2 regions of the Streptomyces sp. NPDC003247 genome follow, and region 2 is predicted to be linked to the other one. Evidence: riboswitches for the same ligand, from Rfam matches in the RefSeq annotation. Region 2 holds a riboswitch; the other holds the start of a gene.
The links. A riboswitch is a leader RNA that binds a small molecule or an ion and turns the genes downstream of it on or off. The one in region 2 is predicted to bind ZMP and ZTP.
Positions count from the first base shown of each region.

Region 1: it holds a riboswitch for ZMP and ZTP, as region 2 does, so the genes downstream of both, ACFYWQ_RS06820 (glycine hydroxymethyltransferase) here and ACFYWQ_RS42000 (bifunctional 5,10-methylenetetrahydrofolate dehydrogenase/5,10-methenyltetrahydrofolate cyclohydrolase) in region 2, are expected to answer to the same signal.

Region 1 is NZ_JBIAPF010000002.1:420,206-427,031, reverse strand. Features, by position in the region: gene trpS (tryptophan--tRNA ligase) at 1-459, opposite strand, end outside; gene ACFYWQ_RS06820 (glycine hydroxymethyltransferase) at 560-2,011, opposite strand; ZMP/ZTP riboswitch at 2,056-2,142, opposite strand; gene ACFYWQ_RS06815 (glutathionylspermidine synthase family protein) at 2,211-3,395, opposite strand; gene ACFYWQ_RS06810 (hypothetical protein) at 3,427-3,783, opposite strand; gene ACFYWQ_RS06805 (PLP-dependent aminotransferase family protein) at 3,997-5,415, opposite strand; gene ACFYWQ_RS06800 (carboxymuconolactone decarboxylase family protein) at 5,463-5,972, shown strand; gene ACFYWQ_RS06795 (carboxymuconolactone decarboxylase family protein) at 6,059-6,508, shown strand; gene ACFYWQ_RS06790 (isocitrate lyase/phosphoenolpyruvate mutase family protein) at 6,505-6,826, shown strand, end outside.
Region 2 is NZ_JBIAPF010000023.1:30,207-37,032, forward strand. Features, by position in the region: gene ACFYWQ_RS41995 (GNAT family N-acetyltransferase) at 137-634, opposite strand; gene ACFYWQ_RS42000 (bifunctional 5,10-methylenetetrahydrofolate dehydrogenase/5,10-methenyltetrahydrofolate cyclohydrolase) at 704-1,594, opposite strand; ZMP/ZTP riboswitch at 1,616-1,702, opposite strand; partial or broken gene ACFYWQ_RS42005 (transposase) at 1,772-2,038, opposite strand; gene ACFYWQ_RS42010 (hypothetical protein) at 2,238-2,363, opposite strand; gene ACFYWQ_RS42015 (transcriptional regulator) at 2,810-4,048, shown strand; gene ACFYWQ_RS42020 (transcriptional regulator) at 4,416-5,372, opposite strand; gene ACFYWQ_RS42025 (hypothetical protein) at 5,427-6,086, opposite strand; gene ACFYWQ_RS42030 (hypothetical protein) at 6,070-6,489, opposite strand; gene ACFYWQ_RS42035 (hypothetical protein) at 6,659-6,799, opposite strand.

The sequences.
Region 1 (6,826 bases), on a different contig from region 2:
GTCCTCGCCGACCGGGACCTCGTTCGCCTGGTAGAGCAGGATGTCCGCGACCTGGAGGACCGGGTAGGTGAACAGGCCGACGCTCGCGCGGTCGGCGCCCTGCTTGGCGGACTTGTCCTTGAACTGGGTCATGCGGGACGCCTCGCCGAAGCCGGTCAGGCAGTTCATCACCCAGGCGAGCTGCGCGTGCTCGGGGACGTGGCTCTGGACGAAGAGCGTGCAGCGCTCCGGGTCGAGGCCGGCCGCGAGGAGCTGGGCGGCCGCCAGCCGGGTGTTGGCCGTCAGCTCCTTCGGGTCCTGCGGGACGGTGATCGCGTGCAGGTCGACGACCATGTAGAAGGCGTCGTGGGACTCCTGGAGGGCCACCCACTGGCGGACGGCGCCGAGGTAGTTGCCGAGGTGGAACGAGCCTGCGGTGGGCTGGATCCCGGAGAGCACACGAGGTCGGTCATTCGCCATGCTCACCATTCTCTCAGAGAGACGGGGGGCTTCCGTGCGGGGGGAACCGCGGATCGCGGTGAGCCGATCGCGCGGTTCCCCACGCCCCCTGCGGGGCGCTTCAGCCCAGGTCGATCTCCGGGTACAGCGGGAAGCCCGCGACCAGGTCCGTCGCCCGCTGGGAGATCTCCTCCGCCACCTTCGCGTCCAGCACGTGGGCGGCCTTGCTCGGGGCGCCCGACTTGGTGGTGCCCGGCTCGGTGGTGGTGAGGACGCGGTCGATCAGGCCCGCCACCTCGTCCATCTCCGCCGTGCCCAGGCCACGGGTGGTGAGCGCCGGGGTGCCGACGCGGACGCCGGAGGTGTACCAGGCGCCGTTGGGGTCGGCGGGGATGGCGTTGCGGTTGGTGACGATGCCGGAGTCCAGCAGCGCCGCCTCGGCCTGGCGGCCGGTGAGGCCGTAGGAGGTGGCGACGTCCATCAGGTTGAGGTGGTTGTCCGTGCCGCCGGTCACCAGCGTGGCGCCGCGGCGCGTCAGGCCCTCCGCGAGGGCGCGGGAGTTGTCGACGATGCGCTGGGCGTAGTCCTGGAAGGCGGGCTGCCGGGCCTCGGCCAGGGCGACGGCCTTGGCGGCCATGACGTGCGGGAGCGGGCCGCCGAGGACCATCGGGCAGCCGCGGTCCACCTGGTCCTTGAGGGAGTCGTCGCACAGGACCATGCCGCCGCGCGGGCCGCGCAGGGACTTGTGGGTGGTGGTCGTCACGATCTGGGCGTGCGGGACCGGGTCGAAGTCGCCGGTGAGGACCTTGCCCGCGACCAGGCCCGCGAAGTGGGCCATGTCGACCATGAGGGTGGCGCCGACCTCGTCGGCGATCTCCCGCATGACGCGGAAGTTCACCAGGCGGGGGTAGGCGGAGTAACCGGCGACGATGATCAGCGGCTTGAACTCGCGGGCGGACGCGCGCAGGGCCTCGTAGTCGATCAGGCCGGTCGCCGGGTCGGTGCCGTAGGAGCGCTGGTCGAACATCTTGCCGGAGATGTTCGGGCGGAAGCCGTGGGTGAGGTGGCCGCCGGCGTCCAGGGACATGCCCAGCATGCGCTGGTTGCCGAAGGCCTGCCGCAGCTCGGCCCAGTCGGCCTCGGTGAGGTCGTTGACCTGGCGGGCGCCGGTCTTCTCCAGGAAGGGGGCCTCGACGCGGTCGGCGAGGACGGCCCAGAAGGCGACGAGGTTGGCGTCGATGCCGGAGTGCGGCTGGACGTAGGCGTGGCGGGCGCCGAACAGCTCCTTGGCGTGCTCGGCGGCGAGGGACTCGACGGTGTCGACGTTGCGGCAGCCGGCGTAGAAGCGGCGGCCGACGGTGCCCTCGGCGTACTTGTCGCTGAACCAGTTGCCCATCGCCAGCAGGGTGGCCGGGGAGGCGTAGTTCTCGGAGGCGATCAGCTTGAGCATCTCGCGCTGGTCGGCGACCTCCTGGCCGATGGCGTCGGCGACCCGCGGCTCGACCGCGCGGATCACGTCCAGGGCGGCGCGGAAGGCGGTGGACTCGGTGGAGAGGGGCTGCTGCTCGGGCATGTCGTCGGCCTCCGGTGGCGTGGCGTGCGAGCGGTCACGGTTCTCGGTCTGGCCCAGGCGCACGGCACTGTTACGTCAGGCCGCTCCCCGATGGTCCGTCCCATCCCAGCGCGCCAGTCACGGCCTGCTCGAAAGCCTACCGGGCGGGCCGCCGGGAACCGGTGCCACGTCCGCCAGACGAGACCTCCTGGGCCCCGGTCTAAAGGATCACGTGGGGCAGGAAGCGGGCGTACTCGTCCGTGATCAGACCGGAGGACTCGCGGATGCCGAGGCCGGCGGACTCGTCCCCGACGACCCAGGCGCCGAGGACGACGTGGTTGCCGTCGAAGGCGGGCAGCGGCGCGAGCTGCTGGTAGCAGCAGGGCTCCGCGCGGACGACAGGGTCGGCGCCGGGCGGGTGGACGGTGATGCCCGCGCCCTCGCGGCCGAGCAGGGGCTTGGCGACGTAGCCGGTGGTGGCGGCGAGGTCGCGGGGGCCGTCCAGGTGGGCGGGGAGCAGGTTGGGGTGGCCGGGGTACAGCTCCCACAGGATCGCCAGCAGGGCCTTGTTGCTGAGCAGCATCTTCCACGCGGGCTCGATCCACAGGGTGGTGCCCGTGCCGCCGCCGTTGTCGACGGTGTCGAGGACGTGGCCGGCGAAGCGGTCGGTGGTGAGCCACTCCCAGGGGTAGAGCTTGAAACAGCTGCGGATGAACCGGAGCCGGTGGTCGACGAAGCGGCCGGAGAGGCGGTCGAAGCCGATGTCCTCCACCGGGATCCAGGCGGTGTCCAGGCCGGCCTGTTCCGCGGTCTCCTTCAGGTAGGCGACCGTCATCAGGTCCTCGCCGAGTTCGTCGGCCGCGGAGTGCGCGAAGTACAGGGGGGAGCCGGGCGGGAGGAGGGGAGCCTGCTCGCGCCAGGCGTCGACGAGGCGTTCGTGGAGGGAGTTCCACTGGTCGGCGCCCGGGAACCGTTCCTCCATCCAGAACCACTGGGGGCTCGCGGCCTCGACCAGGGAGGTGGGGGTGTCGGCGTTGTACTCCAGCAGCTTGGCCGGGCCGGTGCCGTCGTAGTGGAGGTCGAAGCGGCCGTACACGGAGGGCAGTTCGGCGCGGCGGTGCCAGGCCTCGGTGACCATGGCGGCGACCCGCGGGTCGGTGATGCCGAGGTCGGCGAGCCGGTCGGTGTCCACCAGGTGGGCGGCCGCGGCGAGGCACATACGGTGCAGTTCCTCGACGGTCTCCTCCAGTGCCTCGACCTCGTCGAGGGTGAGGACGTAGTAGGCGCTCTCGTCCCAGTAGGGGCGCAGGGTGCCGTCGGGGTGGCGGGTGAGGGGGTAGACGAGGCCCTGTTCCTCGACGGTCCGCTGCCAGCCGGGGCGGGGTTCGATGGTGCGGCGTTCCATGGCGTGCGTGCGCGTGCGTTCCGGGGCCCGCTCAGCCGCCGCTGCTGCCGGAGCCCGAGCAGCCGAAGCCGCCGCGGTCGACGGCCTCGCTGCGGCTGAAGGTGCCGTAGTCGGCGTGGCCGGAGCTGACGTCGGCGTCGTAGTACCAGGCGGCGTCCATCTGCTTGCCGGTGGTGGTCTTCTTGCGGGCGCTGCCGGAGGAGGCGGAGGCGGACGACGAGCAGTTCTTGTCCGCGACGACCTTGTAGCCGTAGACGTAGTCGTAGCTGTCGCGGTCCACGCACCGGCGGTCGGGGTCGGAGCCGCAGGAGGTGAGGGCCGCCGCGACGACGCCCATCCCGCCGAGCACGACCGTGCTGGAACGCAGCCGCCTGCGTGTGTCCGCCATGTCCTGTCCCCCCGTCGCAGCGGCCCGGCGATCTCTCCGGGCCCGTCTCCCCGTCGCTTCGGCCCGGCGATCCCTCCGGGCCTCTTTCCGCCGTTCAGCCTAGAGATCGCCGGGAGGGCGCGTGAAGGGGCCCCGGGCCTAGCCGCCCGCCCGCGGGCCGTTCGCGCGGTGTGCGGGGGGGTGTGCGCTCTTGATGTGCGCCGCCGTGCCCCGCTACGGCAGCACCCGGCACAGCGCGGCCAGCGCGCCCGTCCAGGCGTGGTCCGGTGGTGTTCCGTAGCCGACGACCAGGGCGTCCAGCGGGTCCGCCACGGCTTCCTCGTGGCGGAACCAGGACAGTCCGTACAGGGCCAGCCCCTGCCAGGTGGCCGCCCGGACCACCGACCGCTCGGTGCCGGGCGGCAGGCTCACCACGGCGTGCAGTCCCGCCGCGATGCCGGTCACCCGGGCGCCGGGGGAGGCGGCGGCGAGCGCCGTGACCAGGGCGTCCCTACGGCGGCGGTAACGCAGACGGACGGAGCGCACCTGACGGTCGTAGGCACCGGAGGCGATGAACTCGGCGAGGGTCAGCTGGTCCAGGACACCGCAGGTGTCGATGTGGCCCTTGGCCGCCGCGGCCTCCTCGGCGAGGCCGGGCGGCAGCACCGCCCAGGCGAGCCGCAGACCGGGGGCGAGGGACTTGCTGGCGGTGCCCAGGTAGACGACGTGGTCGGGGTCGAGGCCCTGGAGGGCGCCGACGGGCTGGCGGTCGTAGCGGAACTCGCCGTCGTAGTCGTCCTCCAGGACCAGCCCGCCGGTGCGCCGCGCCCAGTCCACGACGGCCGCCCGCCGGTCGCGGTGCAGCGGCACGCCCATCGGGAACTGGTGGGCGGGGGTGAGCAGGACGGCGCCCGCGTCGGCCGGCGGCACGGGGTCGGTGCCGAGACCGTCGAAGGGGAGCGGCCGGGTGCGCAGGCCGGCCGCCGTCAGGAGCCTCTCGTGCTGGTCGAGGCGGTACGACTCGACGGCGACCGTGCGGACCCCGCGCGCCCGCAGGACCGCGCCGAGCACCTTGAGCGCGTGCACGAACCCGCCGACGACGAGGACGCGTCCGGGGTCGGTGCGCACGCCCCGGGCGCGGGCGAGGTAGCCGGCGAGCGCGGTGCGCAGTTCGACGCGGCCGCGGGGATCGCCGTAGCCGAAGGCGTCGTGGGGCGCGGCGGTGACGGCGCGGCGGGCGGCCTTGAGCCAGTCCGCGCGCGGGAAGGAGGCGAGGTCGGGCGTGCCGGGGCGCAGGTCGTACGCCGGGCGGTGGGGCTCGCGGGGCGGGGCGGCCACGCCGGGGGACGGCGCGGCCGTCCTCCCCCGCTGCCCGGTGGGTACGGCGGGGACCCCCTCCGCGACCCGGGTGCCCGAGCCCTGCCGGGCGGTGAGCCAGCCCTCGGCGACCAGGTCGGCGTAGGCGTCGGCGACCGTGTTGCGGGCGATGCCGAGGTCGGCGGCGAGCGTGCGGGAGGACGGCAGCCGGGTGCCGGGGGCCAGCCGGCCGCTGCGGACCGCCTCGCGCAGGGCGTCGGTCAGGCCCCGGCGCAGGCCGGGACCGGTCGGTTCGAGATGCAGGTCGACGCCCAGAGTGGCCCATGATTCCGCCATGGAAATGGACCATACCCCTGGGCTGCCTCGCTCCTAGGGTCGACGGCATGACCACGAACGACACCACCGCGACGGCCGTGGAGTACGCCCCCGAACACACCCCCCGCCTCGCCTGGGCCGAGCTGGCCCCCGACGTCTTCAAGGCGATGATCCGGCTGGACGCCGCCGCCCGGAAGGGCGTCGAACCGAAGCTGCTGGAACTGGTGAAGATCCGCGCCTCGCAGCTCAACCACTGCGCGCTCTGCCTCGACATGCACAGCAAGGACGCGCTCGCGGCCGGAGAGAGCGTCGAACGGATCGTCCAGCTCGGCGCGTGGGAGGAGTCGGAGCACTTCTACACGGAGAGGGAACTGGCCGCCCTGGCGCTGACGGAGGCGGTGACGGTCCTCACGGACGGTTTCGTGCCGGACGAGGTGTACGCGAGGGCGGCGAAGCACTTCGAGGACGCCGAGCTGGCGCAGCTGATCGCCGCGATCACGGTGATCAACGCGTGGAACCGGTTCGGCGTGACCTGCCGGCTGGTGCCGGGCCACTACGAGCCGGGGCAGCACAAGTGACCGGGGCAGTACAGGTGACGGGGGCGGCACAGGTGACGGGGGCGGCACGGGTGACCGGGGCGGCACAGGTGACGGGGGCGGCACAGGTGACGGGGGCGCGTACCGCGCCGCTGGACCGGGCCGTCGGGCAGGCCCTGTCCGCGCTCAGCGCCGCCGCGAAGAGGGGGCTCGGCGACCCGGCGCTCGCCGAGCTCGTCGTGATCCGTGCCTCGCAGGTCAACCACTGCGCGTTCTGCCTCGACATGCACCTGGCCATCGCCCGGGAGCACGGCGTCCCCGCGCAGAAGCTCGACCTGCTGAGCGCCTGGGAGGAGGCCGGGGACGCCTACGACGAGCGGGAACGGGCCGCGCTCGCGCTGACGGAGGCGGTGACCGTCCTGACGGACAGGTTCGTTCCGGACGAGGTGTACGCGAGGGCGGCCCGGCACTTCGGGGACGCCGAGCTGGCGCATCTCATCGCCCTGATCATCGCCATCAACAACTGGAACCGGGTGATGGTCACCCGCCGGATCGCGCCAGGAGGCTACCGCCCGTGAACAAGGTCGAGACGTTCCGCGCCCTGCACCGCCGCCCCGCCCGCGAGGACCCGCTGGTCCTGCCGGGCCCGTGGGACGCCGCCAGTGCCCGGGTCCTCGCCGACGCCGGTTTCCCGGCGCTGGCCAGCCCGAGCGCCGGGGTGGCCGCCGCCCTCGGGTACGAGGACGGTCAAACGCCGGCGGAGGAGATGTTCGCGGCGGTCGCGCGGATCACCCGGGCCGTGGACGTGCCGGTGTCGGCGGACGTCGAGGACGGCTACGGCCTGCCGCCGAAGGAACTGGTCGAGCGGCTGCTGGAGGCGGGCGCCGTGGGCTGCA
Region 2 (6,826 bases):
TAACTTCCCGGCCTTGGTGGAAGTCCCCTGGGCACTCATCACCATGATGACCCGACGCCTCACCCGCAAAAGTCCCCGCACGAGCCAGTGGGCGAAGAAGCCACGTTGACCTGCGAGAACCGCAGACTTCCGTGCTTCACAGTGAGGTCGACTTGTCCACCGAGTACACCGTGACCGGATTCCCGAAGAGCTTGTCCTCACGCAGAGAGGCAAAGCCGAGCCGTTCCGCCACGCGCACCGAGGCGGTGTTCCCGGGACGGATCAAGGAGATGAAGTAGGGCTCGTTCAAGGTCGCGAACCCCCAGTCCAGACAAGCGCGGGCTGCCTCGGTCGCATAGCCGTGGCCCCATGCCTCGGCCTTGAGAGTCCAGCCGAGTTCCACCTCACGGAAGTTCTCCCAGTAGTTCAACCCCACCCGGCCGATGAACTCACCGCTGGACTTCAGCTCGACAGCACACAGCCCATGCCCCCGTTCGGCCCACTGCTGCTCGACTGAGGCCAGCCGGTCCAACGCCTGCTGGTGTGAGTAGGCGCCGACGAACCGGTTCACCCGCTCATCGGCATGGAGCGCAACGAACGCGTCGACATCCTCAACCCGAAGAGGGCGCAGGAAAAGCCGTTCAGTCTCGATCACCCGAACAGCCTATCCACGCGGCCATCGGCACACTCCGGCATCCGGACCGCCGGGGACAGTTCGGCCTCGTCAGCTCGAAGAAGAAAATACCTGCTCAGGGCTGGCCAGCCCGAGCTGGATGGATGCCGCGTCGACCGTCTGAGCCAGCAGGACTGCGATGGTCATGGGCCCGACCCCACCAGGGACTGGTGTGATCAAGCGGGCGCGAGTGCGGGCGGTGTCGAAGTCGACGTCGCCGACGTTGCCGGGGTTGTATCCGGCGTCGATCACGACGGCCCCCGGCTTGACGTCTTCGCCTCGAATAAGCCGAGGCCGTCCCACGGCCGCCACAACAACGTCTGCTTCCCGCACGATCGCGGCCAGATCAGTCGTACGGGAGTGGCAGTAGGTGACCGTGGCATCCCGGGCGAGCAGGAGCATTCCGACGGGCTTGCCGAGGATCGCGCTTCGACCCACGACAACGGCATGCTGACCTGCGAGATCGACGTCGTACTCGTCCAGGAGCCGCATGATCCCGCCCGGGGTGCACGATGCGAAACCAGGCAGCCCGAAGCTCATCGCTCCGAAGGAGCTCATCGTGACCCCGTCGACGTCTTTCTCCGGCGCGATGGCCTCGAACGCTGCCCGCTCATCGATGTGGGGGCCTACGGGGTGCTGAAGCAAGATGCCGTGCACCCTCGCGTCCCGTGAGAGAGACTGGAGCGTCTCCACCAGCTCAGCCGTTGTAGTGGTGGCCGGCAGGCTGACAAGCCGGGACTCGATGCCCGCCTTCGCGCAACGCGCCCGCTTCATCCGTACGTACGTCACCGAAGCCGGATCTTCACCCACCAGCACCGTTGCCAGGCACGGCGTCACGCCGACACGCCGCGCAAGCTCTGCCGCCTTGCCTGCTGTCTCCTCGACGATGCGTCGGGCAACGCCAACACCGTCCATAAGCAGGGCTGTCTGTGTCTGGGACATGGTCGCCTCCAGGCGTCGCTGACCACTCGCCCAGGCGCACGGCATCGACCGATTCGTCAGACCGCTCCCCGGTGGTGCTCCACCTCAGCGCCAGTCACGGCCCAGGCACCACTCTAGTGGATGGCGCTTCCACTGATCATGAACGGGAAGTTGAAAAACACCTACTCACCTTGTTCTTTAACTTTTCAACCGTTGTAGGGCGATAAGTGTCTTCTCGCGCCGGACGGTTTTGCCCACGTGGTAGCGGGGTGCTCGGTGTCTGTTCGGGGTGCCAGGCGGTCGCCCGGGGCCGGGCCGGTGGGGTTTCGGTGCCCTGGCGGGGCAGGGCATGTGCTGGCGGAGGTTCCGAAACGTCCGCCGGACCCGGGCGGGTGTGAGCCGGTGCGGTGCGGCCGGCTTCTCCCAGGGATGCCGCAGGTCGTGAGTGACCGGGCGGGCGAGCCGTCCGAGTCGTTGAAGGCCTGCCGGCCGAGGGTGACCTCGAAGGCGTCGGCCGACGCCAGCACCGGCAGCTCGGGCGTGGTCTGGGTGTTCACGGTGTGCTGCATGGGACGTGCCTTCCTGGCTGATGGGCCGGCCTCGCCGGGCGGCGCGGCCGGTGGTGCTGTGCTCCCCGTGAGAAGCAGAGGGGAAAAAGAGGAGGTCAGACCCTGACCCACTCCACCGCGCCCTCGCGGTATCCCTCCTGGTCGCGGCCGAGGGTCACCGCGTCGATGTCCTGCATGTGCAGAACCGGCATGAGGCTGTCGGACATCTCGTGCTGCTGCATCGTGTCCTCCGCTTTCGTTCTCGCCGGCCCGTCCGGCGCACTTACAGCACACACGTTCGGAGGCGGGGGCGGTATCCGGTGCCGGCCGGTGTACGGCGGTGCTTGCGGCCGCGGCGGGGACCGGGCGCATGCCGGTGCGCACGCGGCGCTCCACCGGTGCTTTACGGTGAATTACCGCATGCCCTGGGCGAGTTGGGGGTGCCGCCATACCCTGGTAGGCCCCTGTGGCCGTGGCAGTTCAGGAGCACCGATGGGCAGGCCTCCGCTCCATCAGCAGCCCAACACCCTGCTGGCGCACTGGATGAGCCGCTGCGGCCTGTCCAACAACCGTCTGGCCCGCCTGGTCACCGAGCGCGGCGCCGCACAGGGCGTCACCGGGCTGGCCACCGACGAGAGCCGGGTCCGGGGTCCGGGCCTGGCTCAAGGGTGCCGTCCCGCGCGAGCCCGTGCCGCGCCTGATCGTGGAGGTACTCAGCGCCGAGACCGGCATGGACCTCACCTGTGCCGATGTCGGACTGCCCGGTGAAGCCGGGCAGGTCGGCGTGCGCACCCCGTGGACCCGCACCGGTGCCCTTGCCGCACTCAGCCAGATCATCCGGAGTGAAATGATGCTGCCCGACACACGGACCGGCCCCGACGCCGCCGACGTCCACACCGGCCACGACCTGTTGAGCCCGCTGCAGGAATGGGCTCTGGCCCGGCCGGAGGACTCCGCCGGCCCCACGCCGCGGCGCGGCCGCCGTGTCGGTATGTCCGATGTGGAGGGCATCCGGCAGATCACCAGTGCGTTCCGCGACCTCGACAACCAGCACGGCGGCGTCCTGTCCCGCTCCGCCGTCCTCGCCCAGACCGACGCCGTCCTGTCCCTGCTGAAGACCAGCACCTACACCGAGGACGTCGGCCGGGCCCTGTTCTCGGCCGCCGCCGACCTGGGAAGCGTCGCAGGCTGGATGACCTTCGACGCCGGACGCCACACCAGCGCGCAGCGCACCTTCGTCTGTGCCCTCCACGCCGCGGCCGAAGGCGACGACAAGCGGATCGGCGCCCACATCCTGCAGTGCATGGCCCGCCAGATGTCCCACCTCGGCCACGTCGAAGACGCCCTCGACCTGGTCGCGCTCGCCCAGTACGGCGCGCGCCGCCGGCTCTCCCCCGCCGCCACGTCCATGCTCGCCGCGCTGGAGGCCCGATTCCAGGCAATCATGGGCCGCGTCGCCGACAGCGACGCCGCAGCCGGACGGGCCATCGACGCCTTCGAATGCGTCGACCAGGGGAACGAAGACCCCCACATGGCGTTCTTCGACCTCCCCGAACTGCAGGCCACCCTCGGCATGGCCCACCAGATCGCCGCCAAACACGTCGACGGCGCGGCCCGCACCCGTCACGTCCGCCGCTCCGCGGACCTCGTGACAGTCGCCCTGGCCGGCCGCCCCGAGCACCGCAAGCGCAGCACGGCTTTCGACCACCTCGGGCTGGCCCGCACCCACCTCGCCGGCGGCGCGGTGGACGGCGCGGCCGAAGAGACCACGCGCTGCCTTCACCTGCTGGGAACCGTCCAGTCCCGGCGCGTCGCCGACCGGCTCGTCGAACTCCACGACGAAGCGGAGCCCTTCGCCGACACAGCACCGGGACGCCATCTGCGCGAACAGATCCACAGCTGGCTGGGCATGTCCACGATGGGATGACCAGACGTCTTCCGCCCGACAAACCGTCCCGCAGGCGCCCGTCATGGCCAATCGCCGCCGAGGTCCCGCCCCTGGCGGCACGGCTGTTGAAGCCCCGCCGCGTGTTGCCCCCGCCCCGGCAACACACGTCGGCGTGGCCCGGACGACATCGCCAGCAGGCTGGCCAGGAACTGGCGGTGGGGTACGACGGCCGCACAGCGGCACGGTGCTGGTGCGGCACTGCGAAGCGGTGGGCGGCCGCACAGCGGCACGGTGCTGGTGCGGCACTGCGAAGCGGTGGGGTACGACGGCCGCACAGCGGCACGGTGCTGGTGCGGCACTGCGAAGCCGTACCGGCCCGGGCGGTCCCAGTCTGGATTTACACAGATCAGATGGGGTGCACGACGGTGCGGTGCGCGTAGTCGCACAGGCCCGGCAGATCGGGCCTGAGGCCGACGACCCGTGCGGTCAGCGCGCGCACCGAGGGCCTGCGGACCTCCAGAGGAGCGGCGAGCTCGATGAGGCGCAGCTGGGCGAAGGCGCCAGCTGTATCACCGGCGTCGAGGAGGGCGCGGGCGGTGTCGGTGGCGGCGCGGGCGCGGCGCTCGGCGGTGGGCATCTGGGCGGGGCGCAGCCGGCGGGCGTGGGCGAGGGCGGTGTCGATGTCGCCGAGGTGGCGGTGGATCCCGATCCGGTAGAGGGCGCACTGGTCAGCGGTCAGCTCCGGGGGACGGCCGGTGGTGTGCGGGTGGCGGGCGAGGCGGGCGGCTGTCTGCTCGGCCTGGGCCGCGAAGTCGTGGGCGAGGTCGGGCCGGTGGGCCTGGGCGGCGGTGTAGGCGGCGGTGAGCGCCGCCATGCCCGCCGCGTCCAGCTCGGCGGCGGTGGGCCGGGGGCCGGCCGTCAGGTGGGTGCGCGCCTCTTGGAGCAGGTGCAGGGCCTCGCCGGTGCGGCCGGTGCGGCGCAGTGGGGTGGCGGCCGCGCGGGCCGCGGCGGCGAGCACCACGGGATCGCCTGAGCGGCGGGCTGCGGTGCCGGCCTGCTTCGCGTAGTCGCCGGCTGCCTCGGTGCGGTCTTGCTTGACGGCGAGCTGGGAGGCGAGCACCCACACGTCGGCGGCTCGGGCGGCGCCGGCCGGGCTCTGCTCCGTGCTGTGTGCGGCGGCGGCCAGGAGCAGCGGCAGCACCTGGTCGAGCCGCGTGTAGGAGCCGGCGGTGAACAGCCGGCGGGCCGCGGCGACGTCGCCGGCGGACAGCCACGGTGCCGGGGCCGCCCACGCCGCTGTCGGCCCGGCGAAGACGCCGGCTCCCAGGGCAACTCCCGCCGTCAGCACACTTCGTCGCTTCACACCGGCCCCTTCGCCTTGGACGCCGCTCCGAGCCACTGCAGCCTCGTGATGACGCTACGGCCGGGCGGGGCGGCCGGACAGGGCGCACAAGCTGGCCGTGCGCGCCCCGTCCGGGTCTGTCCACGACGGGACGCGCCGGGGCTCCAGGGGCGCCCGGCCGTCTGAGCCGTCCGCGGGGCCTGCCGGGGACCGTGACGGGTCGGCCGGCGAGGAGCAGCGGGCCGGCTTCGCCCCGGCTGCTGGCCGACGACGCGGCCAGGTCCAGCCGCCCGCCGCTGCCCGCGCCCGGGCCAGGCGGAACCTCACGTCCCCGGCCTCGTCGGCCTCGTACGGGGCGTCTCCGACAGCCCGCAGCAGAGCCCGCAGCCTCGGGTGGGGGGCCTGCATTGCCCGGCCGCGCACACCCTCGCCGCGCAGGACGACCAGGGTGAAGGAGGCCACGTTCACGCCGGTGCGGTGGTGACCGTCGGTGTGGGCCACCGACTCCGGGTGCTCCACGACGGAGGCCACCGCGTCCGGCCCGGCGATGGTGTACGTGAGCACCAGGTCGCCGCGCTGGAGCATCACCTGTCCTCCCGGCTCCACCATCGGGCTGTCGTCGTTGGTCGACATGGCCACCTTGCCGATCATCGGCCCGGCACCGACCTCACGGACCTCGTCGAACTGCTCCACGGTGGCGTCCACGAACCGCTCGGAGTCAGGCAGCACCAGCACGCAGTGCCCGTTCCACACGGTCCCGGTCCAGCTCGGCGTGAGCGATCCGTAACGGGGTGCCGCCCCCGGCCTTGGGCTGAACTGCCAGATCGACCGCCAGGAGTTCCGCCCGCACCCCGAGCTGACCGTAGGCGTTCCGCAGCGTCAGGCACGCGTCCACACACACGTTCGCCGGGACCCGGCCGTCAGCGAGGGCCGCCCACAGGTACGGCAGCACCAGTTCCACCAGCTGGTCCGGCTTCGCGTGCTGCAGCAGCGTCGCCGTCTGATCCAGGCTGCCGCGCAGGGGCAACCCTCCACCAGGCAGAACCCCGGCCGCCTCACGCGGGCGCGGTACCGAGGGGTGACGTGGGGCCCGCTTCTGCGGCGTCCGGTGCTTCCTGCCCGGCTTCTGCGTCGACATGAGCAGAGCGTAAAGACCCTAACCCGCCCTGGGACAGACCGCGTTCACGCCCGTGACGGACCGACGCGTCGACTCGGCCGTCGTAGCTCTGCCCAACCACCGCGGGCCATTTCAGCTCCGGTCGGACCTGTCAGGGCAACAGGTCCGACCTGGACCGAGACACTCGGCGTCAGAAGAGGGCGTCCGGCTCCCGCGACGACTCGGTGATCGAGAAGGCGAGCTGCCCCTGTGCGGGCTGCTCGGGAACGCGTCGAGACGTTCGTCCCTGGACCCGCCGCCCCAGGTGCCGGCCGTGTTCACGGTGCTTCATCTGGACAGCCGTGGGAGCCACGCCGTC